2 regions of the Ectobacillus polymachus genome follow, and region 2 is predicted to be linked to the other one. Evidence: riboswitches for the same ligand, from Rfam matches in the RefSeq annotation. Region 2 holds a riboswitch; the other holds the start of a gene.
The links. A riboswitch is a leader RNA that binds a small molecule or an ion and turns the genes downstream of it on or off. The one in region 2 is predicted to bind S-adenosylmethionine.
Positions count from the first base shown of each region.

Region 1 (15,860 bases), on a different contig from region 2:
TACATTTCTTCGCAAAGCGTTAAAAGGTGAATTGCCATTGTTGCAAAAAGCACAGCAGCTGCAAGAAGAGCTTATGATGCTAGCGCCAGAAGAGGTAGGAGATGCACCACTCGAACAAGAGAAATATCTTGTTCGCAACTCCAAAAAGATCGGTATTCTTATTACAGGCCTTGCAGCGCAAAAGTATGGAAAGCAGCTCGATAAGCAGCAGGAAATCCTTGTTAATATTGCCGATATTGTCAGCAATATATATGCGATGGAATCTATCTTGCTTCGGACGGAAAAAGCCATTGCTAGAAAAGGACTTGAAAAGAGCCGGCAAAAGCTTCTCTATACGGAAGTATTTTGCCAAGAGGCATTCTTGCAAATTGAAGCACATGCGAAGGAAACATTAGTAGCAGTCGAAAGCGGAGATTCTCTCCGGATGATGCTAGCCGCGCTTCGTAAATTTACCCGCTTTACGCCAGTAGATGTGATTACGAAAAAGCGTGCTATCGCTGCAAAGATAATTGAGGAAGAAGCATTCGCGTTGTAGTTTTGTAGAAGCTACATCTAATAAGAACTGAAGAGGTAGCTCTAAACGTGACCCATGGTGAAAATCCTATTTTCGCCGTGGGTTATTATGTTTTTCAGGATTACGAATATTTTGTGAAATAGCTGTATAGGAAAAATAGATATACGTATGATAGAATGGATGATAAGAAAAGGTGGGTGAAAGAATGACGGTAACATTCTATACATATCCAAAGTGTGGAACGTGTCAGAAAGCAAAAAAGTGGCTAGATGCGAATCATGTTTCCTATGAGGCAATTCATCTAATAGAAAATCCGCCAAGTAAAGAATTGCTACAGCAGTTCTATACAAAAAGCGGTTTAGAGCTTAAGAAATTTTTTAATACGAGCGGTATGAAGTACCGGGATCTTGGATTAAAGGATAAGGTAAAGGCAATGAACGAAGATGAGATGCTGGAACTGCTAGCATCAGATGGCATGCTAATTAAACGCCCAATCATAACAGATGGTAATCATGTAACAGTAGGTTTCAATGAAGAACAATTTGGGGATATGTGGAAAAAATAGTTAGTGATCACCGATTTGGTATTACTATAATTTTAACGTTATATGGAGGGGAATTGGATGAGTATTCCAAAAGAATATCGTTATTCTGAAGAACATGAGTGGGTAAAGGTTGATGGTAATAAAGTAGTGGTAGGTATTACGGATTTTGCACAACATGAATTAGGCGATATTGTATTTGTAGAACTACCTGAGGTTGGCACAGAATTGAAAGTAAATGAGCCATTTGGCAGCGTAGAATCTGTGAAAACTGTTTCTGAATTATATGCGCCTATTAGCGGTAAGGTTATAGAAATAAACGAAGAATTAAATGATAGTCCTGAGCTTGTTAACGAGTCTCCATATGAGAATGCTTGGATGGTTGTGTTAGAGCCTAGTAATGCTAGTGAGTTGGAAGATCTTCTTTCAGCTGAAAAATACGAAGCATTAATAAGCGAAGAATAGAATAGGAATATTGGCGTGGGTGCTGTTTACCCAAGCAAAAGAGGAAGCAGCACATGTGCTGCTTCCTCTTTTGCATTTATACGTACATGATGGTCCCAAAGATATTTGCTATCTGATTCGGAAAAATCAAACAGGAAACAACATGAAAAGAAAGAATATACTATATACTAAAGGTGAACTATAGTCCATATTAGTCAGGTGATGCTGCGTGAAAGAAGTAGAAAAAGTAATTATTGTAGAAGGTAAATCTGATAAACAAAAAATTGCATCGATTATTAAAGAGCCTGTTGAAATTGTATGTACAAATGGAACGATTAGTTTGGCAAAGCTTGATGAATTAGTTGATGAAGTTCAAGATAAAGAAGTATATATACTGGTAGACTCAGACGATTCCGGAGAAAAGCTGAGAAAACAATTTATGCGGGAGCTTCCAGAGGCAGAGCATTTATACATTGATCGGTCGTATCGAGAAGTTGCAACGGCCCCACTTCAGCATCTTGCAACCGTATTAGTAAAAGCGGATATCGACATTTATCCGGAATATTTATAGTAAGGATGATTACCATGCATGAATGGACAGCAGATGAAGTTACGGAACGAATTGAACAGGATGAGCTAGCAATATTGTATGTGTACACACCTTTATGTGGGACATGCCAGCTTGCTAGTAAAATGATCACGATAGTCGAAGCCACCTTGCCATCACTGTCTATCGGAAAGATTAACCTAAATTATGCACCTCATCTTGCTACTACGTATCAAATAGAGAGTGTTCCGTGCTTGTTTATTTTTCAAAATGGTCAGTTACAAAAAAGGGTATATGCGTTTCAATCAGTAGAGTATTTGTATTATGAGTTAAAATCATTAATTGCATAGGCGACATCTATTGTCGCTTCGACATATTTCTTAGGAAATAAAGTGAAACTTCCCTCGGTTAGCAAAGGCCAATACGGACTTTTACGGGCAGTTGTCCCCCACTTAGCCTTCTCGCATTTCTATAAGCATTGAAGTGGGGGTCTTACTGCCCGTTAAAGCGGGATAATAAGAAAGAAGTGACAAGAACCGCTACAATCTAAGCATGCGGGAGTGAATAAAATGAAACTTTATTCATTATTGCAAGTCTTTGTGGGTGATGCAAATGAACAACAGCTTATTCAACCTCTTCTTCCTTCAGAGCCATTTCATGTAATACTTCGATACGAGGAGGAACGCTATAATCTGCATATTTCTCAGTACGGCCTTTCTGTATTTAAGGAAGAACCTGCCACCTATACGTTACATATTAAAACAGAACGCGATCTTCATTCTTTATTTACAGGAGAGATTCCTTTACAAACATTACTTCGAAGGCAGGGAATCGTTTATGAGGGTTCACTTCGTATCTTACTTTTATTAGAGTCCGTATTCTTTATTTGTCATAATTCTACTAATTGTACGTAAATGTTACATCAACATATTGACATCTAGTTATAAAATTGATAGAATATTAAAAATGCAATCGTGAAAATTTCATAACAATACGAAATCAGACGTAACAATCTGATTTGCTCTTATCAAGAGAGGTGGAGGGACTGTGCCCTGTGAAACCCGGCAACCGTCAGCATTCGGCTGATATGGTGCCAATTCCTGCAAAGCAAGTATGCTTTGAGAGATGAGAGAAAGGATATAGAATGCTTTAACCCTTTCTGCTCATTTTTTGTAGAAAGGGTTTTTTATTATTCTTAGACAGCTTGGGGGGAAATACAAATGATTCTATTAGAACAAGTACAAAAGTTGTACCGTACGAAAAATAGCAACATTACAGCAGTACAAGATGTGAATTTAGAAATTCATCAAGGTGAAATCTTCGGTATTATCGGTTATAGCGGTGCGGGAAAAAGCTCTTTATTACGTATGCTAAATCAATTGGAACAACCTACTGAGGGGAAAATTACAGTAGCAGGACGGGTTATTTCGGCTATTAAAGGAAAAGAATTACGCCTTGCACGCAGGGAAATCGGGATGATTTTTCAACATTTCAATTTGCTTTGGTCAAGAACAGTTTGTGAAAATATAGCTTTTCCTTTGGAAATAGCTGGTGTAGGCAAAGAAGAACGGGAACGAAGGGTAAATGAATTAATTCATCTTGTAGGACTAGAAGGACGCGAAAATGCTTATCCTTCGCAACTGAGCGGTGGTCAAAAACAGCGGGTTGGCATTGCTAGGGCACTAGCCAATAATCCAAAGGTGCTGCTATGCGATGAAGCAACCTCTGCGCTGGATCCGGAAACGACTGATCAAATTTTAGATTTACTTCTCGATATAAATAAACGTCTTGGCTTAACTATTGTGTTAATTACCCATGAGATGCATGTCATTCAAAAGGTTTGTAGCCGTGTAACTGTTATGGATGCAGGAAAGATCGTGGAAATCGGCGAGGTATTAGAAGTATTTCGCAAACCACAACAAGAGATTACGAAACGTTTTGTATCGCAAGTTACAACGACTTCAGGTGCAGAAGAAACGATTGAAGCATTGTTACAAAAATATCCTAGTGGTGTTGTCCTTCGCTTGCAATTTGTACGGGATCATATTCAGCAACCTTTTATTACTGAACTCATTCGTAACACCGTAGTTAACGTCAGTATTTTACAAGGTAAAATCTCTCCAACATCAAACGGCTCTTATGGCAATTTAGTCGTTCATTTGAATGGATCATCGGAAGAAATTGAACAGGCACTGAGCTACATTAAACAGCAGAAGATTGAGATGGAGGTAATTTACCATGGATAGTCTATTTCCAAACGTTGATTGGGGCGACATATGGCAAGCTACAGGTGAGACCCTATACATGACAGCCATTTCAACATTGGCAACCTTTGTGTTTGGACTTTTACTTGGATTGCTACTATTTATGACAGCAAAGGGAAACCTATGGGAAAACAGTGTGCTCAATAAAATAATTGGCGCTTTTGTAAATATCTTTCGTTCCATACCCTTTATTATTCTCATTATTTTACTCATACCATTTACGAAGTTGATTGTAGGTACCATGCTTGGAGCAGAAGCAGCATTGCCAGCCTTAATTATTGGCGCTGCCCCGTTTTATGGACGGATGGTGGAAATGGCACTCCGTGAAATTGATAAAGGAGTGATTGAGGCATCAAGAGCAATGGGAGCGAAAACGAGTACGATTATTTTTAAAGTACTTATCCCAGAATCACTTCCTGCATTGGTATCAGGTATTACAGTAACAACAATTGCACTCGTTGGCTATACAGCGATGGCCGGTGTTGTAGGTGCTGGAGGATTAGGAACATTAGCTTATTTAGATGGTTTTCAGCGTTCTCATAATGATGTAACATTCGTTGCAACTATTTTGGTTTTGCTTATTGTTTTTATCATTCAATTTATTGGCGATTTTATTACAGCTCGTATTGATAAACGGTAAATACTCTAGTAACTTCTAGAGCTTTTATATAAAAAGGTAAAAGGGGAGTATGCAAATGAAAAAACTATTATCTTTAAGTCTTATTGCAATTATTGTATTCGCGTTATCAGCTTGTGGTAGTAGTACTCCGCAAAAGAAATTAGTAGTCGGTGCGTCGAACGTTCCGCATGCTGAAATTCTTGAGCAGGCAAAGCCAATATTAGCTAAAGAGGGCATTGATCTGCAAATTAAGAAATTCCAAGATTATGTATTGCCAAATCAAGCATTAGCGGGCAAAGAACTAGATGCAAATTACTTTCAACATATTCCATATTTAGAAAAGGAAATGAAAGATAAGGGGTACGATTTTGCAATAGCAAGCAAAATTCATCTTGAACCAATTGGATTCTACTCTCAAAAATATAAGAATATAAAAGATCTACCGAATAATGCATTGATCATTATGAGTAACTCTGTTACAGACCACGGCCGTGGATTAGCTTTACTACAAAAAGCTGGGGTAATTAAACTAAAAGACGGCGTAGATCCTGTTAACGCAACTTTTAAAGATATTGCAGAAAATCCTAAAAACCTAAAATTTAAAACGGATGTTGAACCTGGTTTATTGCCTCAAATTTATAAAAATAACGAAGGCGATGCCGTTATGATTAATTCGAATTACGCGATTGATGCTGGTTTAAACCCTGTAAAAGACGCAATTGCACTTGAAGGACAAGATTCTCCTTATGCAAACGTACTGGTAGTTCGAAAAGGTGATGAAAATAAACCAGAAGTGAAAGAACTTGTAAAAGTATTGCATTCAAAAGAAATCCAAGACTTCATTAACACGAAATATAAAGGTGCCGTAATTCCTGTAAATGAATAATTTAAAAAAGAATGAAGCCAAGATTGACTCGGGTAGAGCTATCTTGGCTTTTTCTATCGGGATGTTTTGAATTGAAAAGAATGGATAAATATATTTATGAAATGTAAAGAGTTTCACAAGATGAATTTTGAATTTTTTTTAACATTTTTCGGTTTGATAAATCTTTTCATTTGATATAATATTGTATTGAGAATACAATGAGAATTAGAAACGTTTTAAACTAATTATCATTTTAGATAGAGATAAATGGAGGTAATATGATGGCTAGTTCTACTTTAACGATTAAAGACTTGCATGTATCCATTGATGGCAAGGAGATTTTAAAGGGAGTTAACTTGGAAATTAAGGGCGGAGAAATCCATGCAATCATGGGACCGAACGGAACAGGTAAATCTACTCTATCTTCTGCAATTATGGGACATCCAAAATATGAAGTTACATCTGGAAGCATTACGCTTGACGGCAAAAATGTATTAGAAATGGAAGTAGACGAACGTGCTCGTGCAGGTCTATTTTTAGCTATGCAATACCCAAGTGAAATTAGCGGAGTAACAAACGCAGACTTCTTACGTTCTGCAATAAATGCGCGCCGTGAAGAAGGCGATGAAATTTCTCTTATGAAATTTATTCGTATGCTAGATAAGAAGATGGAATTCCTTGAAATGGATTCTGCGATGGCACAACGTTATTTAAATGAAGGATTCTCTGGTGGCGAGAAAAAACGTAACGAAATTCTACAAATGATGATGATCCAGCCAAGATTTGCAATTCTTGATGAAATTGACTCCGGTCTTGATATCGATGCACTAAAGGTTGTTTCCAAAGGTGTTAACGAAATGCGCGGAGAAGAGCTAGGCTGCTTAATTATCACTCACTATCAACGCTTGTTAAACTACATTACTCCAGACTTTGTACACATCATGATGAACGGAAAAGTTGTGAAATCTGGCGGTTCTGAGCTTGCAGAGCGTTTGGAAGCAGAAGGATACGATTGGATTAAAAAAGAACTAGGAATTGAAGACGACGTAGAGCAAGAAGCGTAAGTGAGGAGGATAACCATGACAATCGGTACAGCACAGGATCAAGAATATATTCGTCAGCTAGCAAGCACAGAGCCAGCTTGGTTGACAGAGTTCCGTTTGCAAGCTCTTGCACAAGCTGAAAATCTACCAATGCCAAAGCCTGACAAAACAAAGATTGATAAATGGAACTTTGTTGGTGTAAGTAAGCCATCCAACCAAGAGCCTATTCGTTCTTTAGATGAGCTATCTGATGATATAAAGAAGCTATTAACTGAAGATACAAAGAATATACTTGTACAACGTAGCAATACGAAAGCTTATGTAGAATTATCTGCTGAGGCAAAAGAAAAAGGCGTTATTTTTACAGATATTCTTACAGCAGCACAAGAGCATAGTGAATTGTTGCAAAAATATATCATGAAGGATGCAGTAAAAGTAGATACAAATCGTCTTTCTGCACTACATGCAGCATTTTTAAACGGCGGAGCGTTCGTTTATGTTCCAAAAAATGTTGTATTAGAATCCCCTCTTCAAGCGATTTATATTGTTGATGGAGAGGTAGCAAACGTTTACAACCATGTGTTAGTTGTTGGGGATACTAATAGTTCCTTTACTTATGTAGAAAACTATATAGCAAATGAATCCATTACAGGTGTTGCAAATATTGTAGCTGAAGTTGTGCTTGAGCAAGGTGCCCAAGTGAAATTTGGCGCAGTAGACTTGCTTGCGAAAGGGATTACAACCTATGTGAATCGAGCTGGTATTGTAGGTCGCGATGCAAGACTAGAGTGGGCACTTGGATTAATGAATGATGGCAATACGATTTCCGAGAACACAACGCAATTAAAAGGCGACGGTTCATTTGGAGATACAAAAATGGTTACAATCGGCCGCGGTGAGCAAACGCAAAACTTTACAACAAAAATCATTCACCATGGAAAGCATTCTGAAGGATTTATTTTAAAACATGGTGTTCAAAAAGATAACGCAACAGCTATTTTTAATGGAATTGGGAAAATTGAACATGGCGCATCTAAAGCCAATGCAGAACAAGCATCTCGTATTCTTATGTTAAATGAGAAAGCACGTGGTGATGCAAATCCAATGCTTCTTATTGATGAAGATGATGTAATGGCTGGCCATGCAGCATCGGTTGGTCGTGTAGATCCTACACAATTATACTATCTTATGAGCCGAGGCATTCACAAAGTAGAAGCGGAACGTCTAGTCATTCATGGTTTCTTAGCTCCAGTTGTGAATGAATTTCCAATCGAAGGAGTGAAAACTCAGCTTACTGAGGTTATAGAAAGGAAAGTTCGCTAATGGATGTGCAAGCAATACGTAAGCAGTTTCCTATATTAGATCAACAAGTCAATGGAAAAAAGCTTGTTTATTTAGATAATGCGGCAACGTCGCAAAAGCCAATTCAAGTGATTGAAGCGCTTAGTACGTACTATAAAGAATATAATTCTAATGTACACCGCGGGGTGCACACATTAGGAACAAAAGCAACAGATGCTTATGAAGCAGCTCGTGAAAAGGTTCGAAACTTTCTTAATGCTCGTCAGGTAGAAGAAATTGTATTTACTCGTGGAACAACGACTTCTATAAATATGATTGCCAGCAGCTACGGTATGGACAATGTTCATGAGGGCGATGAAATTGTCATCTCTTACATGGAGCATCATGCAAACATTATTCCATGGCAGCAGGTTGCAAAGAAAAAGGGAGCAACGTTAAAATATATCCCTCTTCAAGAAGATGGAACAATCTCTCTTGAGGATGCAGAAAAAACGATCACTTCGAATACGAAGATTGTTTCGATTGCCTATGTTTCCAATGTTCTTGGCACAATCAACCCGATTAAAGAGCTTGCGAAGATTGCTCATAAAAATGGGGCTGTTATGGTAGTCGATGGTGCGCAAAGTACTCCGCATATGAAAATCGATGTACAGGATTTAGATTGTGATTTCTATGCCTTATCCAGCCATAAAATGTGCGGTCCTACTGGTGTTGGGGTTATGTACGGAAAGAAAGCAATCTTAGAAAATATGGAGCCAGCTGAGTTTGGCGGAGAAATGATTGATTTCGTTGGATTATACGAGTCAACCTGGAAAGAACTTCCTTGGAAGTTTGAAGCGGGAACTCCGATTATCGGCGGAGCTATTGGACTTGGTGTTGCGATCGATTTCTTACAGCAAATTGGTATGGAAAACATTGAACAACATGAGCATGAAATGGCTCAATATGCTATGGAACGCTTAAAAGATATAGATGGACTTACCATATATGGTCCAAAACATCGTGCGGGTCTTGTTACATTTAATATGGATGACGTTCATCCGCATGATGTAGCAACTGTAGTAGATATGGAAGGCGTTGCTATTCGTGCCGGTCACCACTGTGCACAACCGTTAATGAAATGGCTTAATGTTTCGGCAACAGCTCGTGCAAGCTTCTATTTATATAATACGAAGGAAGAGATCGACACATTTGTTGAATCACTAGTTAAAACAAAGGAGTATTTCACAAATGTCTTTTAATAATCTCGATACATTATATCGACAAGTCATCATGGATCATTATAAAAAACCGCGTAATCGTGGTGTTTTAGAAGATAATGCACTTGTTGTGAATATGAATAATCCAACATGCGGGGATCGCATTCAGCTTACAATGAAGGTAGAAAATGATATCGTAACGGATGCGAAGTTTGAAGGCGAAGGCTGTTCCATCTCGATGTCATCTGCATCGATGATGACACAAGCAATTAAAGGTAAGAAAGTGGAAGATGCACTGCATTTAGCAACCGTATTTTCTGACATGATGCTTGGAAAAGAATATGATGACAATATAGATTTAGGTGATATAGAAGCGTTGCAAGGTGTTTCCAAATTTCCAGCACGAATTAAGTGTGCGACACTTGCTTGGAAAGCGATGGAAAAAGGATTGCATGAGCACCATTAAGAATCACAAGGAGGGATAAGAAATGGCGAAGCAAATGCCTGATATTGGTGATTATAAATATGGTTTTAGAGATAAGGACGTTTCAATTTTCCGTGCGAAGCGAGGTCTTACAAAAGAAATCGTAGAGGAAATTTCTCGAATGAAAGAGGAACCTGCTTGGATGTTAGACTTCCGCTTAAAGGCGTTAGATACATTCTATAAGCTACCCATGCCACAATGGGGCGGGGACCTTTCTGATTTAAACTTTGATGAAATTACGTATTATGTTAAGCCATCTGAAAAATCCGAGAAGTCTTGGGATGAAGTGCCAGATGAAATTAAAGCAACATTCGATAAGCTCGGTATCCCAGAAGCTGAACAAAAGTATTTAGCAGGTGTTTCAGCGCAGTATGAATCAGAAGTTGTTTATCACAATATGAAGGAAGATCTTGAAGCACAAGGGATTGTCTTTAAAGATACAGATAGTGCCCTTCGTGAAAATGAAGACATCTTCCGCGAGCACTTCGGAAAAGTTATTCCGCCTACAGATAATAAATTTGCAGCACTTAACTCTGCAGTTTGGTCTGGCGGCTCTTTCATCTATGTTCCAAAGGGTATCAAGGTTGAAACACCTCTTCAAGCATACTTCCGTATTAACTCTGAAAATATGGGTCAATTCGAACGTACTCTTATTATCGTAGATGAAGGTGCACACGTTCACTACGTAGAAGGTTGTACAGCACCTGTTTATACAACGAATTCCCTTCATAGCGCTGTTGTTGAAATTTTCATTAAAAAGAATGCATACTGCCGTTATACAACAATTCAAAACTGGGCAAATAACGTATTCAATCTTGTTACGAAGCGTGCAACCTGTGATGAAAATGCTACAATGGAATGGATTGATGGAAACATCGGTTCTAAATTAACGATGAAATATCCAGCTGTTATCTTAAAAGGCGAAGGTGCACGTGGTTTAACCTTATCTATTGCCATCGCTGGTAAAGGACAACACCAAGACGCTGGGGCAAAAATGATTCACCTTGCTCCAAACACTTCTTCTACGATTGTTTCCAAATCGATTTCTAAGCATGGCGGTAAAGTAACGTATCGTGGTATTGTTCACTTTGGCCGTAAAGCAACAAACTCTCGTGCTAATGTTGAATGTGATACGTTAATTATGGATAATCAATCTACATCTGATACAGTGCCATATAACGAAATTTTAAACGATAATATTTCGTTAGAGCACGAAGCAAAAGTATCAAAAGTATCAGAAGAGCAATTGTTCTATTTAATGAGCCGTGGTATTTCAGAACAAGAAGCAACGGAAATGATCGTAATGGGCTTCATTGAACCATTCACTCGTGAGCTTCCAATGGAATACGCAGTCGAAATGAACCGTCTTATCAAGTTCGAGATGGAAGGTAGTATCGGTTAAGCTTCATCATCATGTCATTTGTTCGAAAACATCTCGTTTCAATTAGAAAATAGCCGGTTCCTTAGGGAGCCGGCTTTATTTATCCTTATCCCGCTATTTAAGGGCAGTAACACCCCCACTTCAAGGCTTAGAGAAATCAGAAAAGGGCTAAGTGGGGGATAACTGCCCGTAAAAGCCCGAATTGGGCGGGCTAACCCTCGGTGGGGGATGAGAAAAAACCCCCACCGAGGGAAGTTTCACTTTATGTTAGTAATGGTTAGTAATAGTTACTTTATGAATATACAGGAGGGTTTGCTTTCAGAAGCTGCCCCTTCTTTGTATAATAGTAAGAAAGGACTATTTTCTTACGTATATAATAATTCGGAATGATTGCTCATAAAGTAATAGAAACCGTAAAGCGTACAAGCTATATGCTTTAAACAAGGATATAAAGGATAGATAAACTCGTTGTGAGAGGAGGGGGTTTTTCTGAAGCGGGAACAGGAGATTACGATACATCTGTATCATACGAATGATTTACATAGCCACTTTGAAAATTGGAAACCAATCTCTCAATTTTTTCGAAAAGAAAAAGAACGGTTAGTAAATAGGGGAGAAGACGTATTTACGTTAGATATAGGAGATCATGTGGATCGTTTTCATACTATTACAGAAGCGACCGCAGGAAAAGCGAACGTCCAGTTATTAAATGAAGCAAAATACGATTTTGCTACAATTGGAAATAATGAAGGAATTACGCTGAAGAAGGAAGATTTAGATCATTTATACGATGAAGCGGAATTTTCGGTGCTCGTAGCAAATTTATTTTACAAGGATGGAACTCGTCCGGCTTGGGCAAAGCCCTATGAGCTTCGCACGCTGCCAAGTGGAATTACGATAGCATGTATTGGGGTAACGGTAGCATATCCTGTATTTTATTCGCTGCTTGGCTGGAGTATTACAGATCCTTACGAAGCATTAGAAGCATGTATGGACGAGGTGCGAGAGAAAGCGGATGTCGTCGTCTTATTGTCGCATTTAGGTCGAAATGAAGATGAATATATTGCGGAGCATTATGATATAGACGTCATTTTAGGTGCCCACACTCATCATTTTTTTGAACAAGGCTTACTATTGCATGGTACATTACTATGTTGTGTTGGCAAATGGGGAAGACATGTTGGTCATGTTCAAATCGGATTGAATCCCGTAACGAAGAAAATTATTCGTAAGAAGGCTCGCACTCTTGCCACTTCGAAGCTACATGGCTATACAGATACCGGAACGATGCTTTTGAGACTGCAAGAAGAAAGTGAGCATATCATGAATGAACAGGTCGTAGAGCTAAAGGAAGACCTCGTCATAGATTGGTTTGCTGATTCTAACTTTTCCAAGCTATTGGCAGTTTCTTTAAAAGAATGGTGTCATGCTGATATAGGTATGGTCAATGCCGGCATAATCTTAGATTCTTTGCCGAAGGGAATTGTTACAAGAGGAGATATTCACCGAGTTTGCCCGCATCCAATTAATCCATGTAGGCTTGTGGTAAAGGGAAAAACGTTGCGGGAGGTTATCTTAAAAGCACAGCGGCCACAGACTGAACATATAGAGGTTAAGGGTCTAGGCTTTCGCGGGAAAGTGATGGGGAAGATGATCTATGAAGGGGTTGAAATTATCCCCGATACGATTCCTGGGAACAAACGCTTACTTGAAGAGGTATTAATTAATGGGGAACCGCTAGAACTAGAGCGCCTGTATAGCGTTGGCACGGTTGACATGTTCACGTTTGGTTATTTGTATCCAGAGCTGTTAGTGGCGAAAGAAAAGCACTATTTTATGCCGGAGCTATTGCGTGATGTATTAAGAGAAAAGTTGATTGAGGTAGGACACTCTGTAAAATCGTAACAAACGAACACTCTTCTTCATAGAAATAAAGAGAAACATTTATAGGTGTATGTACGATGTCTAGTACGAAGAGGAGTGTGGGTTTGTCATGATGAGTTTAGAGCCGCTCGTAATTAACGGGCATACTTGTTTAGCAGTTACGGTACATTTACCGAAAACAAATCTGTTAGCAGTAACTACCGATAAAGGATACATCATGTGTGGTGCCCTTGATGTTGCTCTATTAAATGATAAGTTAAAGGATAGAGAAATACTTGCTGCAAGAGCAGTTGGTGTTCGAACGATTCAGGATCTATTGGAAGCACCGCTTGAATCTGTCACCTATGAGGCAGAAAAACGTGGCATTACCGTAGGAATGATGGGAAAAGATGCTCTGCTCAAAATGATTTAGATAATGTCCCCTCATCTTGCATACATATGAAGTGAGAAGGGGGGATTTTTTTTGCGTGTGTTTCGAACTTCACGATTTCGGCGAGGGCCGCTCCCGTTTCGATACGTATTGCTCATTTCCTTTCTTATTTTCTTACTATTAACGGTTCAAGGTCTGTGGATTATTAGTCGAAGCATCACCCCTACGCTTATGCTGTATGCACAATCACAAACGAAACGATTAGCGACAGTTATCATTACGAAAGCTGTACAGGATAGAGTTCAATCGGGTTTTTCTGTTGATAAGCTGATTGCTGTAGAACGTGATAATCAAGGGAAGATAACAACGATTGACTTCAATCCGGAGGTTGTGAATGGAATTTCATCTTCGACAACAGCGTCAATTGAACAATATTTACGCTTAGCAGAAAAAGGAGATATGGCGAAGCTTGGACTGGATGATAACACACAGCTTACATTAAAACAAAAAGAAGGAAATGGGGCAGTATTTGCGATTCCGCTTGGTCAAATTACAAACAATGCGTTAATAGGAAATTTAGGGCCAAAGATTCCCGTTTCCTTTACGACCATTGGGGATGTACATACGAATATCAAGCGTGACGTGAAGCCCTATGGGATTAACAATGTTATGGTGGATATTGCGTTAGAGGTAAACGTGACGATGCAAGTCATCATTCCGTTTCAATCGAAGGAAACGATTGTAACGACCGATGTACCGATTGCAATGCGTGTAATTCAAGGAGAAGTGCCGACGTATTATAGCGGTAGTAAAGATGGAGGTACACCAGCTTTGCCCGTTCCAAATCCAAAACAGCCATAGTAAGGAAGAAGTCGAATCACTGCTTTTGAAGTGATTCGGCTTTTCTATTACATGATGATTGACCAAGCTTATAACTTTGTAAAAAATAAAAGGGGCTTCACAGTATTTTGATTGTGGGATAGCCCCTACGTGGTTATCTTTTCTTTTTCTGTCGTTCCTGTCTTTCCCATACCGATAAATACGCATAGGGATCAAAAGCCCATTCGTTTATGCCGTTATCTTTGTAGAGACCATAATGAAGATGTGGTGGAAACTTTCCTGATGTTCCTGGAGGACCGTAGCCCGTGCTTCCTACATACCCAATTACCGTTCCGGGCTCGACAATTTGTCCCACTCGTAAATCCTTATCCTTAGCAAAGCCCCCTAAGTGTGCATAATAATGATAATTATTTTGCAGGTCACGAATACCGATACGCCATCCTCCGAGGCGATTCCATCCTTTTAGTTCAATCGTTCCGTAGCAGGTTGACCGAACGGGTACACCGTAATTGGCAAAAATATCTGTCCCTTCATGTACTCTTCTCCCTCCGAAGCTTCGTTTGTCCCCGAAGGTACTCCGATAGCTATGACTGCTGTTTATTGGAAGTGGAAAGACGTTTCCTTCGATGTCTAAGCGCCCGTAGTGTTTAAATATATTGGCATATTCCATAATCATGTCAACGGTTTTCCCGCGTTTGTAATGCTCCCAAAGCATGATTTTAATATGATCCTTATCGCTTCCAAAATGGCTAAGAACCGTAGCCATTGTATAGAGCACATCTTTATCATTCGATTGATCTGCAAAGCCATCGCCGTCTCCATCTTGTCCAATTCCACCGAATAAGCCAATTGTATACAGGCTCTGATCTTGTTGATTTGGATTGATTAGCCCAGACCATACCTCTGGCTTAAAGTAAATGCTAATAGCACCATTTTCTTTTTTCGGAATATCGCGTCTCACTTTTCGAATATTGCGCTCGTATTGATCTACAGCTGCAAAATATTCCCAAGGTACGAGCGATAGAGCTTCCATTTGTTTATATAAAGCCATTCTTTCTGTATAAATAGATTGCTTATTTGGTTCACCATATACTTCTTCCAGTGGTAGAAGCATACTGATACAAAGTACGAGACATATTTTTTTGAGCACAAGATCAAATCCTTTCCACAGCATCTCTATTTATATTGTGGAATATATGTTTATTTTCATAATAGTAAATAGATGGTAATTATTTTCGCGTGAGATAATTGAGGAGTTTTTCTTCCTTTCGATATAATGTGTATGATATATTTAATATCACTTATATGATAGAAAGCTCGGGTGATTTGATGCAATCTAATGAATATAAACGAAAACCAGATTGGTTAAAAATTAAGCTAAACACGAATGATAATTATAAAAATTTGAAGCAAATGATGCGTTCAGAAGGACTTCATACGGTGTGTGAGGAAGCAAAATGTCCGAATATCCATGAATGCTGGGCGATGCGTCGTACGGCTACGTTTATGATTTTAGGAGATATTTGTACGCGTGCGTGCAGATTTTGCGCAGTAAAAACAGGC
Region 1 covers NZ_JBLREB010000002.1:623,109-638,968, forward strand. The annotation lists gene ACM5BR_RS13625 (acyl-CoA dehydrogenase family protein) at 1-535, shown strand, start outside; gene ACM5BR_RS13630 (arsenate reductase family protein) at 720-1,079, shown strand; gene gcvH (glycine cleavage system protein GcvH) at 1,137-1,520, shown strand; gene ACM5BR_RS13640 (toprim domain-containing protein) at 1,729-2,070, shown strand; gene ACM5BR_RS13645 (thioredoxin family protein) at 2,085-2,396, shown strand; gene ACM5BR_RS13650 (hypothetical protein) at 2,616-2,960, shown strand; SAM riboswitch class I at 3,068-3,178, shown strand; gene ACM5BR_RS13655 (methionine ABC transporter ATP-binding protein) at 3,267-4,292, shown strand; gene ACM5BR_RS13660 (methionine ABC transporter permease) at 4,285-4,950, shown strand; gene metQ (methionine ABC transporter substrate-binding lipoprotein MetQ) at 5,006-5,815, shown strand; gene sufC (Fe-S cluster assembly ATPase SufC) at 6,076-6,858, shown strand; gene sufD (Fe-S cluster assembly protein SufD) at 6,874-8,160, shown strand; gene ACM5BR_RS13680 (cysteine desulfurase) at 8,160-9,380, shown strand; gene sufU (Fe-S cluster assembly sulfur transfer protein SufU) at 9,370-9,804, shown strand; gene sufB (Fe-S cluster assembly protein SufB) at 9,827-11,224, shown strand; gene ACM5BR_RS13695 (bifunctional metallophosphatase/5'-nucleotidase) at 11,711-13,108, shown strand; gene ACM5BR_RS13700 (YunC family protein) at 13,197-13,499, shown strand; gene yunB (sporulation protein YunB) at 13,551-14,318, shown strand; gene ACM5BR_RS13710 (M23 family metallopeptidase) at 14,452-15,447, opposite strand; gene lipA (lipoyl synthase) at 15,627-15,860, shown strand, end outside.
Region 1: another riboswitch for S-adenosylmethionine. It lies ahead of ACM5BR_RS13655 (methionine ABC transporter ATP-binding protein); the one in region 2 lies ahead of ACM5BR_RS06405 (YezD family protein).

Region 2 (15,860 bases):
CGACTCTGTATACAATTGGTTCGATTAAAGAAATTCCAGGTATTCGGAAATATGTTGCCGTAGATGGTGGTATGACAGATAATATACGACCAGCCCTTTATCAGGCATCTTACGAGGCAATGCTAGCGAATCGTGCGAACGACCAGCCGGCAGAAAAGGTATCAATTGCTGGAAAATGCTGTGAAAGCGGTGATATGCTGATTTGGGATATTGTCCTGCCGAAAGTTGCATCATGGGATGTACTAGCTGTATCATGTACAGGCGCCTATGGGTATTCGATGGCAAGTAATTATAATCGTATTCCGAGACCAGCTGTAGTTTTTGTAAAGGATGGAAAGGCAGAAATCGTCGTAGAACGAGAAAGTTATGCTGACCTTGTGAAGAATGATCGGATGCTATCGAACAACCTCGCACCGCAATCCTCGCGGTAACAAGGCCTAAAAGTCTATAATAAAAATTTTACAAGGCGAGTAGGATGATTCCTATCTCGCCTTTTTGTATCTAAAGGATATTCTCGCGTACCTCATCATATAATGGTAGCAACCCTTTTTATTTTAGGAGAGTCGATATGCGGAATACAGCGCTCTTAGTCATGGATATGCAACGTCATTATATAAATGCTGTAACGCCTATAGAATATAATGATCCACCTGCTTGGGTTCATACCATAAATAGGGCAATTGAACAGGCGAATCATCACAATATTATGGTTCTATATGTCGTAACACCATTTGAAGCTAATTTGTGGAATCGAAATCATATGGTAGCTACCGAAGGAAGCGTTATGCTGGATTACCATGTGAAAATCATAAATGATCTCGTATTTACAAAAAAACAGCATAGTGCTTTTTCTAGTAAAAGGCTAGTTATTCATTTGCGGGAATATCATATTTCTCATGTCATATTAGTCGGCCTATTGGCAGAAACGAGTATTACAAGTACTGCGCACCAAGCAAAAAAGAAAGGTATGTACGTAACTGTTATAGCAGATGCAATTGCAAGTGCAAGTTTGGAGAAGAAAAAAAATATCTGTCATGATTTCGTAAAGGAGGGAATCAATGTCTGTACGCTTCATGATATATTTATCTAAGAAAGAAAGGGCATGAGGGGATATCCCATTAAACATATTGAAAAAATTAGATTGATTATTTTTTGAATTGTGGTAAAATTATAAAAAACTTATCCAGAGCGGTGGAGGGAACTGGCCCGATGAAACCCGGCAACCTGCTAATAGGCAAGGTGCTACTTCCAGCAAAATGGGCCCATTTTGAAAGATAAGGTATATCGTTACCTCAACAGTCTTTTCGAAATGGAAAAGATTTTTTGTTTTTAATTGGGAATAAAAGGGGGTTTGCTGTTGTGGTAGCAGATGAACAGTTCAAACGAGTGACAGACACCATTAAAACAATGCTAGATACAATGAAATATGGATCAATCACACTTGTCGTACAGGATGGAAAAGTCATTCAATTGGAGAAGAGTGAAAAAGTCCGATTTAAATAACATACAGTAGCTGACTAGAGAAACTAGAGGCGGTCTTATCTATTACAGGATAGGCTGCCTTTTTTATTTGGCATATGTATGTTACACGAGAAAAGGAGAGAATGACGATGCTGACGTATGAAACGTGGGAAGAATGTGATATTTCTTTTTCAAATCAAGATGAAAGCAAAGGAGCACTTGCGGTTTTGCAGTGGGCTTATAAGCAATATGGCGATGACGTTGTGTACGCATGTAGCTTTGGTATTGAAGGTATTGTCCTTATTGATTTCATTCAGCAAGTAAAGCCAGATGCAAGCATTGTGTTTTTGGATACCAATCTACATTTTCAAGAAACGTACGAAACCATTGAAAAAGTAAAGGAACGCTTTCCGCAATTACAAATTGAAATGAAAACACCGAAGCTAAGCTTAGAAGAGCAGGGAGAACAGTACGGCTCCGCATTATGGAATCGGGATCCTAATCGTTGCTGTGGGATAAGAAAAATAGAACCGCTTCGCGAGGTCTTATCAAAAGGGAAAGCCTGGATTTCCGGACTTCGCAGAGAGCAATCTTCAACAAGACAGCATGTGCAATTTATTAATCAAGATCATAAGTTCCATTCGATAAAAATTTGTCCTCTTATTCATTGGACGAATAAGGATGTATGGCGCTATGTATATGAGCATCATTTGCCATATAACCTGTTACATGACCAAGGATATCCAAGTATAGGTTGTGAAGTGTGTACGCGACCTGTTCAAGAAGGCAGAGATTCGCGATCTGGAAGATGGGCTGGCATTGCGAAAACGGAATGTGGTCTTCATCATAAGGGAGAGGATTAAATATGATTGTGACCGCGTTTCTAATGGCGTTTTTGTTCGCTCTTAACATAGGAGCAAGCGGGGCAGCAGCATCAATGGGAGTAACCTATGCATCCGGAGCGATTAAGAGCAAGTATGGTGCACTGTTATTATGCGGTATTGCCATAGTTGGAGGTTCCATTCTTGGTGGACAGAAGGTTGTCAAAACAATTAGCTCAGGCATTATTCCTGAAAATGTATTTACGATAGAAGTAGTTATCATAACCCTATTAGCTGCTACTGTTTCGTTATTACTAGCAAATATTCTTGGCATCCCCCTATCAACAAGTGAAATAACAGTGGGATCGGTTGTAGGGGTAGGAATTGCCTACAATGTTTTATATGTAGGTAAGGTTTTATTTATCGTATCTTTTTGGTTTGTAACTCCTGTTGTTGCGTGTACGATTACGTATGGTGCGGGCATGCTAATTCATTATTTTAATTCCAAGTATCCGCATTTAGAAATAGGTAAATGGAGGTCTATATTAAAAGTACTTGTCATTGTAGCAGGATTTTTTGAAGCCTATTCAGCCGGTATGAAAAATGTAGCGAATGCAATTGCCCCATTAGTTGGTGCCCATTTACTACCTTTGAATTCAGCAACCCTATTAGGAGGTCTTTCGGTTGCAGCAGGAGCATTTCTACTAGGAACGAGAGTACTAGAGACGAACGGAAAGAAAATCACATCCGTTTCGCTATTGGAAGGCATTACGATTTCATCAACAAGCTCTAGTCTCGTCATTGGTGCGGCGTTGTTTGGGATTCCTTTACCGATTGCTCAAATTACATCATCCGCCATGATTGGAATGGGATTGTCACAAGGAGTACATGTATTTCGAAAAAAAGCTGTATCCCAAATGTTAAGGATGTGGATTGTAGCGCCGTTTCTTTCCATGATACTCTCGTATTCCTTCATCAAAATAATCATGGAAAAGGATTTTTACTATATATTCATTGTACTTGTTGGCATACTTGCCACATTGGGAGTTGCAAGCCTAGGAAAGGAAAAAAAACGACACAAAAAAAATGAAATGGGAGGAATCATTCGATGAGTCAAATTGTACCCCACGGAGGAACATTAATTAATCGTATTAAGGAAGGCTGTAACGTAGCACATTTACAAAAGGAAGTTGAACTAGATGCTATCGCACTTAGTGATCTTGAATTAATTGCCACAGGAGCATATAGCCCGCTTACTGGTTTTTTAACAGAAACAGATTATAACGCCGTTGTGGAAACGATGCGATTAGCTAGTGGGACAGTGTGGAGTATCCCAATCACACTTCCTGTATCGACAGATAAGGCGAAAGAGTTAGTAGTGGGTGAAGAAGTAAAGCTAGTAAAGGATGGAGTTATATACGGAACTATTAAAATTGAAGATATTTACACCCCTAATAAACAAAAGGAAGCAGAGCTTATCTATAGAACCACGGATGAAGAGCATCCGGGTGTGAAAAAATTGATGGAACGTTCACCGGTGTATGTTGGAGGGTCTATCCTTCTTATTCATCAGGTACCAAAGGACACGTTTACTTCCTATCGCTTAGATCCCATTCAAACCCGCCAGAAGTTTGCCGAGCTTGGCTGGAATACGGTAGTTGGCTTTCAGACAAGAAATCCGGTACACCGTGCCCACGAATATATTCAAAAGGCAGCACTCGAAATTGTTGATGGATTGTTTCTAAATCCATTAGTCGGCGAAACAAAATCGGATGATATCCCAGCTAATGTTCGGATGGAGAGCTATGAAGTGCTTTTGAAAAACTATTATCCAAAGTCTCACGTATTTCTCGCTGTTTTTCCAGCAGCAATGCGATATGCAGGCCCACGCGAGGCAATTTTCCATGCTATTGTTCGCAAAAACTTCGGCTGCACGCATTTTATTGTTGGGCGTGATCACGCAGGAGTTGGAAATTATTATGGAACATATGATGCGCAATTGATTTTTGCAAATTTCACGAAAGAAGAGCTAGGTATTACGCCGCTTTTCTTCGAGCACAGCTTTTACTGTACAAAATGCGAAGCGATGACATCGTCCAAAACATGTCCTCATGGATCTGAGGATCATATTATTTTGTCGGGAACAAAGGTACGGACTATGCTCCGTAACGGCGAAATACCACCGAGTACATTTAGCCGAAAGGAAGTCGTAGAAGTACTCATTCGCGGTATAAAGCAAGAGGAAATTTCACGGTGAGGGGGAAATTAGATGAAGAATTTAACATGGCATGAAGCATCTATCACAAGGGAGGAGCAGCGGAAGAAAAATGGCCATTCAAGCTTCGTCCTTTGGTTTACAGGCTTATCAGCATCGGGAAAATCAACTGTTGCAAATGCGTTAGCTAGAAAATTATTTGAATCACATTCCTGTTATGTGTTAGACGGAGATAACATCAGGTACGGTCTTAATAAAGATTTAGGATTTTCTGAGCATGATCGCAAGGAAAACATTCGCCGTATTGGAGAAGTAGCAAAGTTGTTTGTCGATAGCGGCACGATTGTTTTAACGGCATTCATTTCTCCCTTTTGTGAAGATCGCAACTATGTACGGGAACTTCTTGGACCGGAAGAGTTTATTGAAGTGTTCGTTCAATGTCCGCTAGCAGAATGTGAAAAGCGTGATCCAAAGGGTCTCTATCAAAAGGCTAGAAGCGGTGAGGTAAAGCATTTCACAGGAATTGACTCTCCATACGAAGAACCAGAAAATCCAGAAATTACAATTCAAACGCATAAAAGTAGTGTGGATGAATGTGTAGATCAGATGATTCAGTACTTACATGATAAAGGATTACTAAGATAACGAAGTTGGTATGAATAGAAAATAAGGGGGAGAAAAGGATGGCATACGAAAAAATATGGAAGGATCGTCCGAATTTACATGCATCAGAGAAAAAGAAATTAATAAAGGATGGCTTGGAGATTTTTAATGATATTCCATTTTATGCACAAAACGGTTTCGATTCTATACCGAAAGAGGAATGGGATTCCTTTAAGTGGGCGGGACTGTATTTACAGCGCCCGAAAGAAGACGGGTACTTTATGATGCGTGTAAATATTCCATCTGGCATTTTATCAAATGAACAAGTTGAAACGCTAGCAGGAATAGCTCGTGATTATGGCCGAGATGTCATTGATATTACAACAAGGCAGGCAATTCAGTTTCACTGGCTACGAATTGAGGAGATCCCGGATATATTTGAACGCCTTAAGCGCGTTGGCTTATCAAGTGCTGGTGCTTGCGGAGATATTACAAGAAATATCGTTGGAAATCCACTAGCTGGCATTGATAAGGATGAATTGTTTGATACAACTTCTATCGTAAAGGAAGTATATGAGTATTTCCAAATGAATGAAGAGTTTTCGAATTTACCTCGTAAGTATAAGTTGTCTATTAGTGCGAATGTATGTAATGCATCCAATGCGGAAATAAACTGTCTTTCCTTTATTCCAGCTACAAAGGAATTAGATGGAGAACATGTAGTTGGATTTAACGTAAAGGTTGGCGGGGGATTGTCTGCACGTCCTTATTTAGCAAGGTTACTAGATGTGTTTGTTCTTCCTGAACAAGTAAAGGATGTGGCGATTGCGATTACAACCATTTTCCGTGACTACGGCTATCGCGAAAAACGTCATTATGCGCGGTTGAAATTTTTAGTTGCAGACTGGGGAGTGGATACATTTAAAGAAAAACTGTTTGAATATACCGGTCCTCTGCCTTCAAGAGGGGAAGATGCATCCAAAGGATGGAACGCAGGATATTTCTATGGTATTCATGAACAAAAGCAAGCGGGTTATTATTATGCAGGCTTTCATGTTCCTGTAGGACGCTTGCATACAAAGGAACTGTTTGAAATAGCAGCACTTGCTAGAAAGTACGGAAATGGTGATGTAAGAACGTGTAATTCACAAAATTTTATTATTCCTAATGTACCAAAAGAAAAGGTAGAGGAGCTATCCCGGCTGTCATTCTTTCAAAATATTACAACGAAACCTCAATCCTTTATCGGCTACGCGGTGTCTTGTACAGGAATCGAATATTGTAATCTTGCATTAGTAGAAACGAAAAACCGTCTTCGCGCCATTGCCACTTATTTGGATGAGCAATTGACGATTGATGTCCCGGTTCGTATTCATATGGTTGGTTGTCCGAATTCGTGCGGTCAACGACAAATAGCAGATATCGGCTTGCAAGGGGTAAAGATGAAAGGAGAGAAAGGATTAGTTGAGGCGTTTGAATTGTATGTGGGAGGAACGCTTATAGATGGTGGGAAGTTTAATGAAAAGCTTAAAGGAAAAATAAGTGGGGAAGAATTGCCAGACGTATTGCTATCCTTTCTAACTTTCTTTAAGGACGAAAAGCAAGCGGGGGAAACCTTTTATCAATTTATTGGCCGCGTAGGGATTCAACCACTGCAAGAAAAGCTTAATCAAATTCTAGAAGAAGTAACGGTGTGAAAAGATGGAATTGTATCGATTTGAAGTGAAAACAGAAGATAAGGTTATTCCCGTTGTAATTGTGGCTGAAAATGAAGAAAAGGCATTTCAATCAGTAGAAGTTGAACTAGAAAAATATTTCCTGCGTTTGCCAATTATTTGTGATATTACGTTATATGAAAAGAAACGGGTGCGAGGAAGTGCTGGATTTGTAATAGACGAAATGGAAAATTAATGGGAGGATTGTCACATGGGGAAGGTGTATCTTGTTGGAGCAGGGCCGGGCGATCCGGATTTAATTACGGTAAAAGGAATGACGTGTATTCGAGAGGCGGATGTAATATTGTATGACCGTCTTGTAAATCAACAACTGCTTTCGTATGCAAAGCCAACTGCCGATTTAATTTATTGTGGGAAACTGCCGAATAATCATACCATGCAGCAGGAAACAATTCATGCCTGTCTCGTAAAGCATGCGAAAAACGGGAAGATTGTAACCCGTCTTAAGGGCGGAGACCCATTCGTCTTCGGAAGAGGGGCAGAAGAGGCAGAGGTGCTTGCCAAAAACGGGATTATGTTTGAGGTTGTCCCAGGTATTACAGCCGGGATTGCCGCCTCTGCCTATGCAGGCATTCCAGTTACCCATAGGGAGGTAGGTTCTAGCTTTGCTATTGTTACCGGTCATCGCCTGAGCGGGAAGGAAGAGGCAACGAAATGGGAAAGTTTAGCGAACGGAATTGATACACTTGCTATTTATATGGGAGTAGGTAATCTTCCTTATATATGCGGCCAATTGTTAGCCTATGGTAAAGATGAGAATACACCCGTTGCCATTGTTGAATGGGGGACTACAATCAATCAGCGAACCATTACTGGAACTCTTGGAACAATTGTCACGATTTCCCAAAAGGAAGCTGTGCAAAATCCGAGTATGATTATTATTGGTGAGGTTGTTCGTTTTCGTGAGAAAATCAAATGGTTCATGCAAGAGCCGCCGCAGCCTAATATTATAGGCGAGGCATTATAACATGCAAGCTGTTCTTTATGTATGCCACGGAAGTAGAGTGAAAGAAGCTGGGAGGCAAGCTAAGCTTTTTATCAAGCAATGTATGAAGGCAGTGAATGTGTCTCTTCAAGAAATATGCTTTCTAGAGCTAGAGCATCCTTCTATTGCAGAAGGCTTTGCACGTTGTATAGAAAGAGGAGCAACGAAAATTGCTGTCGTTCCTGTTCTACTGCTAACGGCAATACATGCAAAACAAGACATTCCAAATGAGTTAAAGGCATTGCAAAACAGATACCCACAAGTCTCTATTTCCTATGGGAGACCCATTGGTGTACATGAACAAATTCCTACTATATTACTAGATAGAATAGGTAAAGAAAGAATCAAACGCGATGCTATCGTACTTCTTGTTGGAAGAGGCAGTAGCGATCCTGACGTAGGGAGAGACTTGCAGCATATTGCATCTTTAGTAGAGAATGCCTATCCATTCCAAAAGGTAGACGTGTGTTATTTAGCAGCAGCCAAGCCAAGTTTTCAAGAAGGCTTAGAGCGAGTATTATCGAACCAGCATAATCAGGTATTTATTGTTCCGTATTTGTTGTTTACTGGTAAGCTTATGATGAGAATAGAGCAGACAATACAGCAGTTACGTAGAAGGAATATTGTGCTATGCTCAATCTTAGGTTATCATCCTAGATTAGTAGATGTACTCAGGCAGCGTACTGAGGAAGCAATTGGAGGTGAGGTTTGTGTATCCCATTACGATTCGTATGAAAGATAAGAAAGTAGGTGTTGTAGGGGGCGGAAAGGTAGCTTATTTTAAAATACAATCGCTACTAAGAGAGGGTGCTGCTATTACGGTTATTAGTCCTGAGCTTGACTCTCGCCTAGCAAGTCTTGTTGATCAAAACAAAGTGCAGTGGCTGCAAAAAGAATACGAGCGGAGCGATGTTGAGTCGGCCTTTCTTATTATTGCAGCGACAAATGATAAATATTTGAATGAACGAGTGGAAGAAGAAGCAGACTCAAATCAGCTCGTGAACGTTGTAACGGATCCCGAGCGTGGGAATTGTCATTTCCCAGCTGCACTCCATAGAGGAAAATTGATTATGGCGGTATCTACCGGCGGAGCTAGCCCAAAGCTTACAAAAAAAATTCGAGATCATTTGACGACGATTTATGATGAATCCTACGAAGCCTATGTTGATTTCTTATATGAATGCCGAATGAAAATAAAAAAATATAATGATAAGGCTTTGCAGCGGCAATTGTTAGAAGAAGTGCTGCAGGATGAGTATCGAATCGATAAGGAAAAGCGAAAACAGTTTTATCAGAAGTTAGATAAGGGAATATAAAAAGGGTGACTTTTTCGTCACCCTTTTTGCATTATTGTATATATGGCAATGGATCAACGGCATTGCTTTTTGCCATATTCCACTCTCCGATATGTAGTTCAAAATGAAGATGCTGTCCGGTTGATTCCCCGGTACTACCCATCAAACCAAGCTGTTGCCCTTGTTTTACAACTTGTCCCTCTGAAACCATTCGGTTTTGCATATGTGCATAAACAGTCGTATATGTTTTTCCATTGATGCTATGAGCTAGAAAGACAACATTCCCATAGCTGCTAGATAAATAGGATTTAATGACTACTCCATCAGCAGCTGCAACAATTGGGACTGTACCACTAGCAGCTATGTCTACGCCAAAATGCATTTGACCCCCGTCACGTGGTCCAAACCCAGAAGAAATTACTCCTTGAGCAGGTTTTATGAAGCCACCAATATGGGATGGCTGATTGTTGCTGACACTTCCTGATCCACCACTTGAACCGTTCGCAGCTGGAGTTGAGGAAGCGCTATTTGCTGCATTTGCTTTTTCCAAGGCAATGGCCTGTTCGAGTGCATGTTTTTGTGATTCTAATAAAGATTGTGCTTCTTGGGTACTCATAATATCTTCTGTTGTTTGTTTTAATTTGTCGTTTAATGCATTCATGACAGATTGTTGTTGTTGCTTGTTTGCATCAAGGTCTTGCTGTTTTTGCTTCAATGTTTCCTCGTACTTCTTTAAATCATTCTGCTTTCCTTCAATAGCAGCTTTCTCATCTTTTACTTCTTGTTGATCATGTGCTTGTGCTTTTAAAATGTCATTATCAGAATTTAAGATAAGTGTTACAGAATACAAATTTTCGATTAAATCAGCAATATTAGAAGAGTTCACAACTACTTCGGTAATCAAGTCCGTTCGCGGTTGCTCCTGTACGGCTTGCAGGCGTTTTTTAATTAGGTCCTGACGTTTAGCAATTTGTTCCTCTAATGCTACAATTCGACTTTGCTTTTCTTTAATTTGATTTTGCGTTTGCTGAATATCGTTTTTCGTTGCATTCAATTGTTGTTCATTTGTAGTTGCGGCTGTTTGTAATTCCTCGAGCTTCTTTTGCAAAGATGAGATATCTGTTTCAATTTGGGACTTTTGCTGCTGTTTGTTTTGCAAGTCTTGTTGTTTACTAGTCAGCTGGGAATCAATGTTATTTAGCTGGCTTTGATTCGATTCGGCAGAGGCTAAACTAGGTAAAACGACTAGCGTTCCAGCTGTAAGTAAACTCACAAGCGTATGTATTCTTTTCATGAATGACTGTCTCCTTTCTGTACATAATCCATTTTACAGGTAAAAAAGACAGTTTCTATTATTTTAAGAAAGTTTAATGATATTTTAATAATTCTTTATTATAAAAGAAAGGTAATGATAGAAATGAAGGTGAAATATGGACTATTAGATTATTAAAATATAAAAATAATTATAATAACGATTCTATAATAATGATAGTTATATAACGAATCAAAGAATGAAATGAGCTAGTACTTGGTGAAAAAATCAATTATCGCTGATAAAGGGCTTGAAAAATATTTCCATATTTCATAAAATGGAATTATAAAATATGGAAAGGGATGAACTTTATAGCGATGGATAACTAACCTATTTCTTTCGATCAAAATGAATATTTTATTCTTTTGTTCTAGATAGGATAGGTCTGCCCTTTTATAGGTGTCCATGCTAATAAAGTCTGTGATGATATGTACGATTTCCGTATATGTTTTTCACATTTCTTTCGTTATGGCTATCCTCTCTGGAACGTGAACAGGGAGGTTTTATTATGTTATTACTTGAAGTAAATGACGTAAAGGAAATGATTGGAGAGCGGGTATTATTTCAACTTTCTCATGCTAAATTGTATGAAGGAGACCGGATAGGCATTGTGGGAAACAATGGAGCAGGGAAAACAACACTTCTTACCATGCTGGCTAGTAATCATACAGGGGTTATACGATATGGTTCGCATTCTCTTATTCCTCAGTTAGAAGAAGAAGGTGTAATGACTCGAGAGTTTTCGGATACACAGGTAGGAGCGAATAGGAGCGGAGGAGAATGGACACGGGCGAAAATAGCAGCAGCTCTAGAATCCCATACACGCATTTTATTTGCCGATGAACCGACTAGTAATTTAGACATGGAAGGGATTGCTGATCTCGAAGGGGAACTGCTTAGATTTCATGGGGTACTCGTGTTCATTTCACATGATCGTAGGCTGCTTCGTTCGGTTGCCACAAAAATTTGGGAAATTGAAGATGGTAAGGTAGTAATGTATAACGGAAATTATGATCCGTATGTCAAGCAAAAGCAAGAAAATCGCAGTCGACATCAAGCAGAATATGAACAATATCAAAAGAAACGGGAACAGTTGCTAGCTGCAAAATATAAAATGGAGTCACGGGCAAAAACGATGGGTCGCCCGCCTGCTAGAATGAACCCGAAGGAATATCATTTGTATGAGGGGAAAAAGAAATCAAACCGTGCGAGTGTAGAACGTGCTGCAAAATCCATCCAATCGAGATTAGATAAACTAAAAACAATAGAAAAGCTAAAGGAACTTCCACAAACGAAAATGGATATACCATCGTATTTACAGCTACATGCAAGATACGTCCTGCAGGTGAAGAATGCGAATAAATCATTTGGCGAGAAGCGCATATTACAAGATACTTCTTTCACAGTAAGAAATAAAAAACGAACGGCATTAATCGGAAGGAATGGAAGTGGAAAATCAACCTTACTACGCATGATTGTACAAGGGCATGGTGCAGTCGAATGTGCAAACGGTGTGAAAATCGGCTATTTTAGTCAAAATCTAAACATATTACAGAAGGACATGTCCCTTCTTGAAAATGTGATGAAAACAAGCTCGTATAATGAGCAATGGATTCGCACGATTTTGGCTCGTCTGCTCTTTAAGAGGGAAGATGTATATAAGAAAATTGATGTATTGAGCGGGGGAGAGCGCGTGAAGGCAGCGCTTGCGAAAGTGTTTCTAAGTGATTGTAATGTGCTTGTTTTAGATGAACCAACGAATTATTTGGACCTAGCATCAATTGAAGCACTAGAGGATGTATTGACAGACTATGGCGGGGCGCTCTTGTTCGTTTCCCATGATCATACCTTTGTCGAGAGAGTAGCAGAAGAGATTTTATCATTAGAAAACGGGAAGGTTACACAGTTTATTGGAACTTTGCATGAATTTGAAGAGGGACAATCGAGAAAGAATGATGATCGTAAACTTCACTTACTGCAGCTGGAAACACGTCTTAGCTGTGTGCTTGGCAGATTGTGCACTGCTACAAATGAGAAGGAAAAAGCAGCATTGGAAAGGGAATACGAGGACGTGCTGCAACAAATAAAGGCTTATCGAAATAAATGATTGAGAATGGAGCTGGCCTAATAGGGAGAAGACGATTCCCTTTTGAGTCAGCTCGTAAAATAGAAAGTAGAGGGAGAAAATTGATTGTATTACTAGAGACGGAAAAAGATGCGAAAGAAATATTACGTCTTCAGATTCTTTCGTATCAAGTTGAAGCTGATATTATGAAATTTACAGGGATTCCGCGTTTATATGATACGGTTGAGGACATCCAAAGTTGCCCGGAAACTTTTTATGGATATTTCTTCGATAATCGACTTGTTGGATGTATTTCGTTTGTAAAACAGGAGCATGTGCTTGAGATATGCCGAATGGTTGTGCATCCAGACCACTTTAAGAAGGGGATTGCTACAGCTTTACTTCGCTTCGTACTGCAAATGGATCGTGACGTAACAACATATGTTGTCCATACGGGAACTGCAAATGTGCCTGCCACTTCTCTTTATAAAAAATTCGGATTTGTACAAAAGGAGATGATTATGATTACGGAACAAGTCTCTCTTACGAAATTTGTAAAAGAAGTAAACTTGACGAAAGAAGAATAACAAATAAGGAGAAGACACATGAAAAATATTATAGAAACAACAACATTTTGTTGATTTTGCCGTGCAAGCTCTTCGAAAACAATAAAGTAAGAATGTTAGAAATTATTAGATTATTTATTCTATTAAGATAATGAATATATTATTTAAGGAGTTATATAAAAATAGCGGCTTATCCTAATCGTTCGCGTTTGGAACTAGTAACCCACTAAAAATAGGGAAATAGGAATCTCTATTATTGGTGGGTTTTCCATTTTACAGAAAATAACATTGCCTAATTAGGGATTTTCAGTGAATATAGTAATTAAGTTATTGTCAGAAAGTAAAATATTTATTATTATTATTTCTTAAGGATAAAAAATATTGAAGGACCTAAAATTATATGAAAATACTAGAAAATTCAATATATTTATCCTGAGTCTATAGATAATGATTAAGGGGGGAGTCAGTATGAGAAAAATTGGGTTAGCTTGGCAAATCTTAATTGGTCTCATCTTAGGTATTATTGTAGGTGCCATGTTTTATGGTAATCCACATTTAGTAAAATTTTTACAGCCGATTGGCGATATTTTTATTCATCTTATTAAGATGATTGTTGTACCAATTGTTGTTTCAAGTATTATAGTAGGGGTAGCAGGTGTAGGTGACATTAAAAAACTCGGAAAACTAGGTGGAAAAACCATCTTGTATTTTGAGATTGTTACAACATTTGCGATTGTATTAGGATTACTTTTTGCGAATTTCTTCCAGCCTGGTGTTGGAGTAAATATGAATGGCTTACAAAAGACGGATATTACTTCCTATGTAACCACAGCACATCAAGTAGGAACGCATTCGTTATCTGACACACTTGTTAATATCGTGCCAACGAATATTATCGATGCATTGGCGAAGGGCGATATGTTAGCTATTATTTTCTTTTCTGTGTTGTTTGGTCTCGGTGTTGCTGCTATTGGAGAAAAAGGGCTTCCTGTTCTTCGTTTCTTTAAAGGAACATCTGAAGCGATGTTTTATGTTACGAACCAAGTTATGAAATTTGCTCCTTTTGGGGTATTTGCTTTAATTGGCGTGACAGTTTCAAAATTTGGTATTGGTTCGCTAGTACCGTTAGGAAAGCTTGTACTCGTTGTGTATGGTGCGATGTTCTTCTTTATTATTGTTGTATTTGGTCTTATTGCGAAGTTTGCAGGTGTTAATATCTTCAGATTTTTTGGCATTATTAAAGATGAAATTATTCTAGCTTACTCTACAGCGAGCTCAGAGGCCGTTTTACCTAAAATTATGGAGAAAATGGAGAAGTTCGGTTGTCCTAAGGCGATCGTATCGTTCGTTATTCCAACTGGCTACTCCTTTAATCTTGATGGTTCCACACTATATCAAGCAATTGCAGCTCTCTTTTTGGCGCAAATGTACGGCATTCATATGCCAATCTCCCAGCAAATTACGCTTCTTCTTGTGTTGATGGTAACATCAAAGGGTATTGCAGGTGTTCCGGGAGTATCATTTGTAGTATTGCTTGCAACGCTCGGTTCAGTAGGAATTCCGCTAGAAGGATTAGCATTTATCGCAGGTATTGACCGTATTCTTGATATGGCTCGTACCGTCGTAAATGTAATTGGTAATTCATTGGCAGCGGTTGTCATGTCGAAATGGGAAAAACAATTTGATGAAAAAGCTGCAGCTAAGTATTTAGAAGAAATAAAACAAGCATCTTAATAGATAATGTACCAAGGCCTCACGCGTAAAGCGTGGGGCCTTTTTGTATCAGAAAGTATAAAAGTTTTGACCTAGGGAATTGTCCAGCTCCAGCGCCTAGCCCCTCGAGGTCAAATAACCCCGACCATATGAAGTCAAAGAACGACTTCCTATGGTCGAGAACATTTGCTTGTCGGGGCTGACCAAGGCGCTTGCGCTTTTCTTGTAGTCTTATACTTGTCTCGGTCTAAAGTCGGATACAAAGACCATCCTTCCGCCAGTTTTAGCAAGTAGGCATTCTCGTTAAAATAAAGATATCAAAACGAAGGGAGGCAAACGTAGTGAAACATATACTATTTTTTATAGGTGCTGGTTTGTTAGCGTTGCTTGTTATAGGAAGCTTTGGCCATATTGTCCTACTCGGTTTAGGCATAGGGCTGCTGTATTGGAGTTTTCGCTCCTTTATGAGATCCACTTCTACCTTTAGTAAGATTGGCTGGAGCCTGCTTGGTATCGTCTCTATTATGTTAGTGCTTGGTAATGTTCCAGGATTAATAGGTATTGGAGCTGTGTTGCTTCTATATCTTCTGTTTCGTAAATGGAATAGGAAGAAACAAGTAGAAAGAGAATACCATTCCTATCATAACTTTGATGAAGAATGGGACAAAATGATGGCAAAAAAATAAGAAAAGGAAAGGAAGATTTCGATGAAACGTTCTATATTTTCACGAGTGAGAGATGTTGTATTAGCTGATTTACACCAAGTATTAGATGAGCAAGAAAAGAAAAATCCAATTGCTTTACTAAATCAATACGTTCGAGACGGAGAAGGAGAGGTTCGGAAGATTGAGAAATTAATCGAACGTCAAAAAGTATTGAAAACCAATTTCTTTAAAGAGCTAGAGCAGTCACGGTATATGGAGAAAAAACGGAATCATCAAGCTGTTATTGCGAATGAAGCAGGAGAAAGGGAATTAGAGGAGCGTGCTTGTAAGGAAGCAGAATACTATCAACAGCAAGGTGATCGACTAGAGAGCATGTACAATACATCTATTCAGCAAATTGAAGAATTAGAACAACGTCTACAA
Region 2 covers NZ_JBLREB010000001.1:1,236,752-1,252,611, reverse strand. The annotation lists gene lysA (diaminopimelate decarboxylase) at 1-431, shown strand, start outside; gene ACM5BR_RS06410 (cysteine hydrolase family protein) at 569-1,090, shown strand; SAM riboswitch class I at 1,177-1,281, shown strand; gene ACM5BR_RS06405 (YezD family protein) at 1,387-1,503, shown strand; gene ACM5BR_RS06400 (phosphoadenylyl-sulfate reductase) at 1,611-2,324, shown strand; gene ACM5BR_RS06395 (inorganic phosphate transporter) at 2,327-3,394, shown strand; gene sat (sulfate adenylyltransferase) at 3,391-4,539, shown strand; gene cysC (adenylyl-sulfate kinase) at 4,552-5,142, shown strand; gene ACM5BR_RS06380 (nitrite/sulfite reductase) at 5,181-6,797, shown strand; gene ACM5BR_RS06375 (DUF3906 family protein) at 6,802-7,011, shown strand; gene cobA (uroporphyrinogen-III C-methyltransferase) at 7,027-7,803, shown strand; gene ACM5BR_RS06365 (sirohydrochlorin chelatase) at 7,805-8,563, shown strand; gene ACM5BR_RS06360 (NAD(P)-binding protein) at 8,532-9,137, shown strand; gene ACM5BR_RS06355 (murein hydrolase activator EnvC family protein) at 9,169-10,410, opposite strand; gene abc-f (ribosomal protection-like ABC-F family protein) at 10,937-12,535, shown strand; gene ACM5BR_RS06345 (GNAT family N-acetyltransferase) at 12,616-13,080, shown strand; gene ACM5BR_RS06340 (cation:dicarboxylate symporter family transporter) at 13,528-14,793, shown strand; gene ACM5BR_RS06335 (lmo0954 family membrane protein) at 15,114-15,458, shown strand; gene ACM5BR_RS06330 (PspA/IM30 family protein) at 15,480-15,860, shown strand, end outside.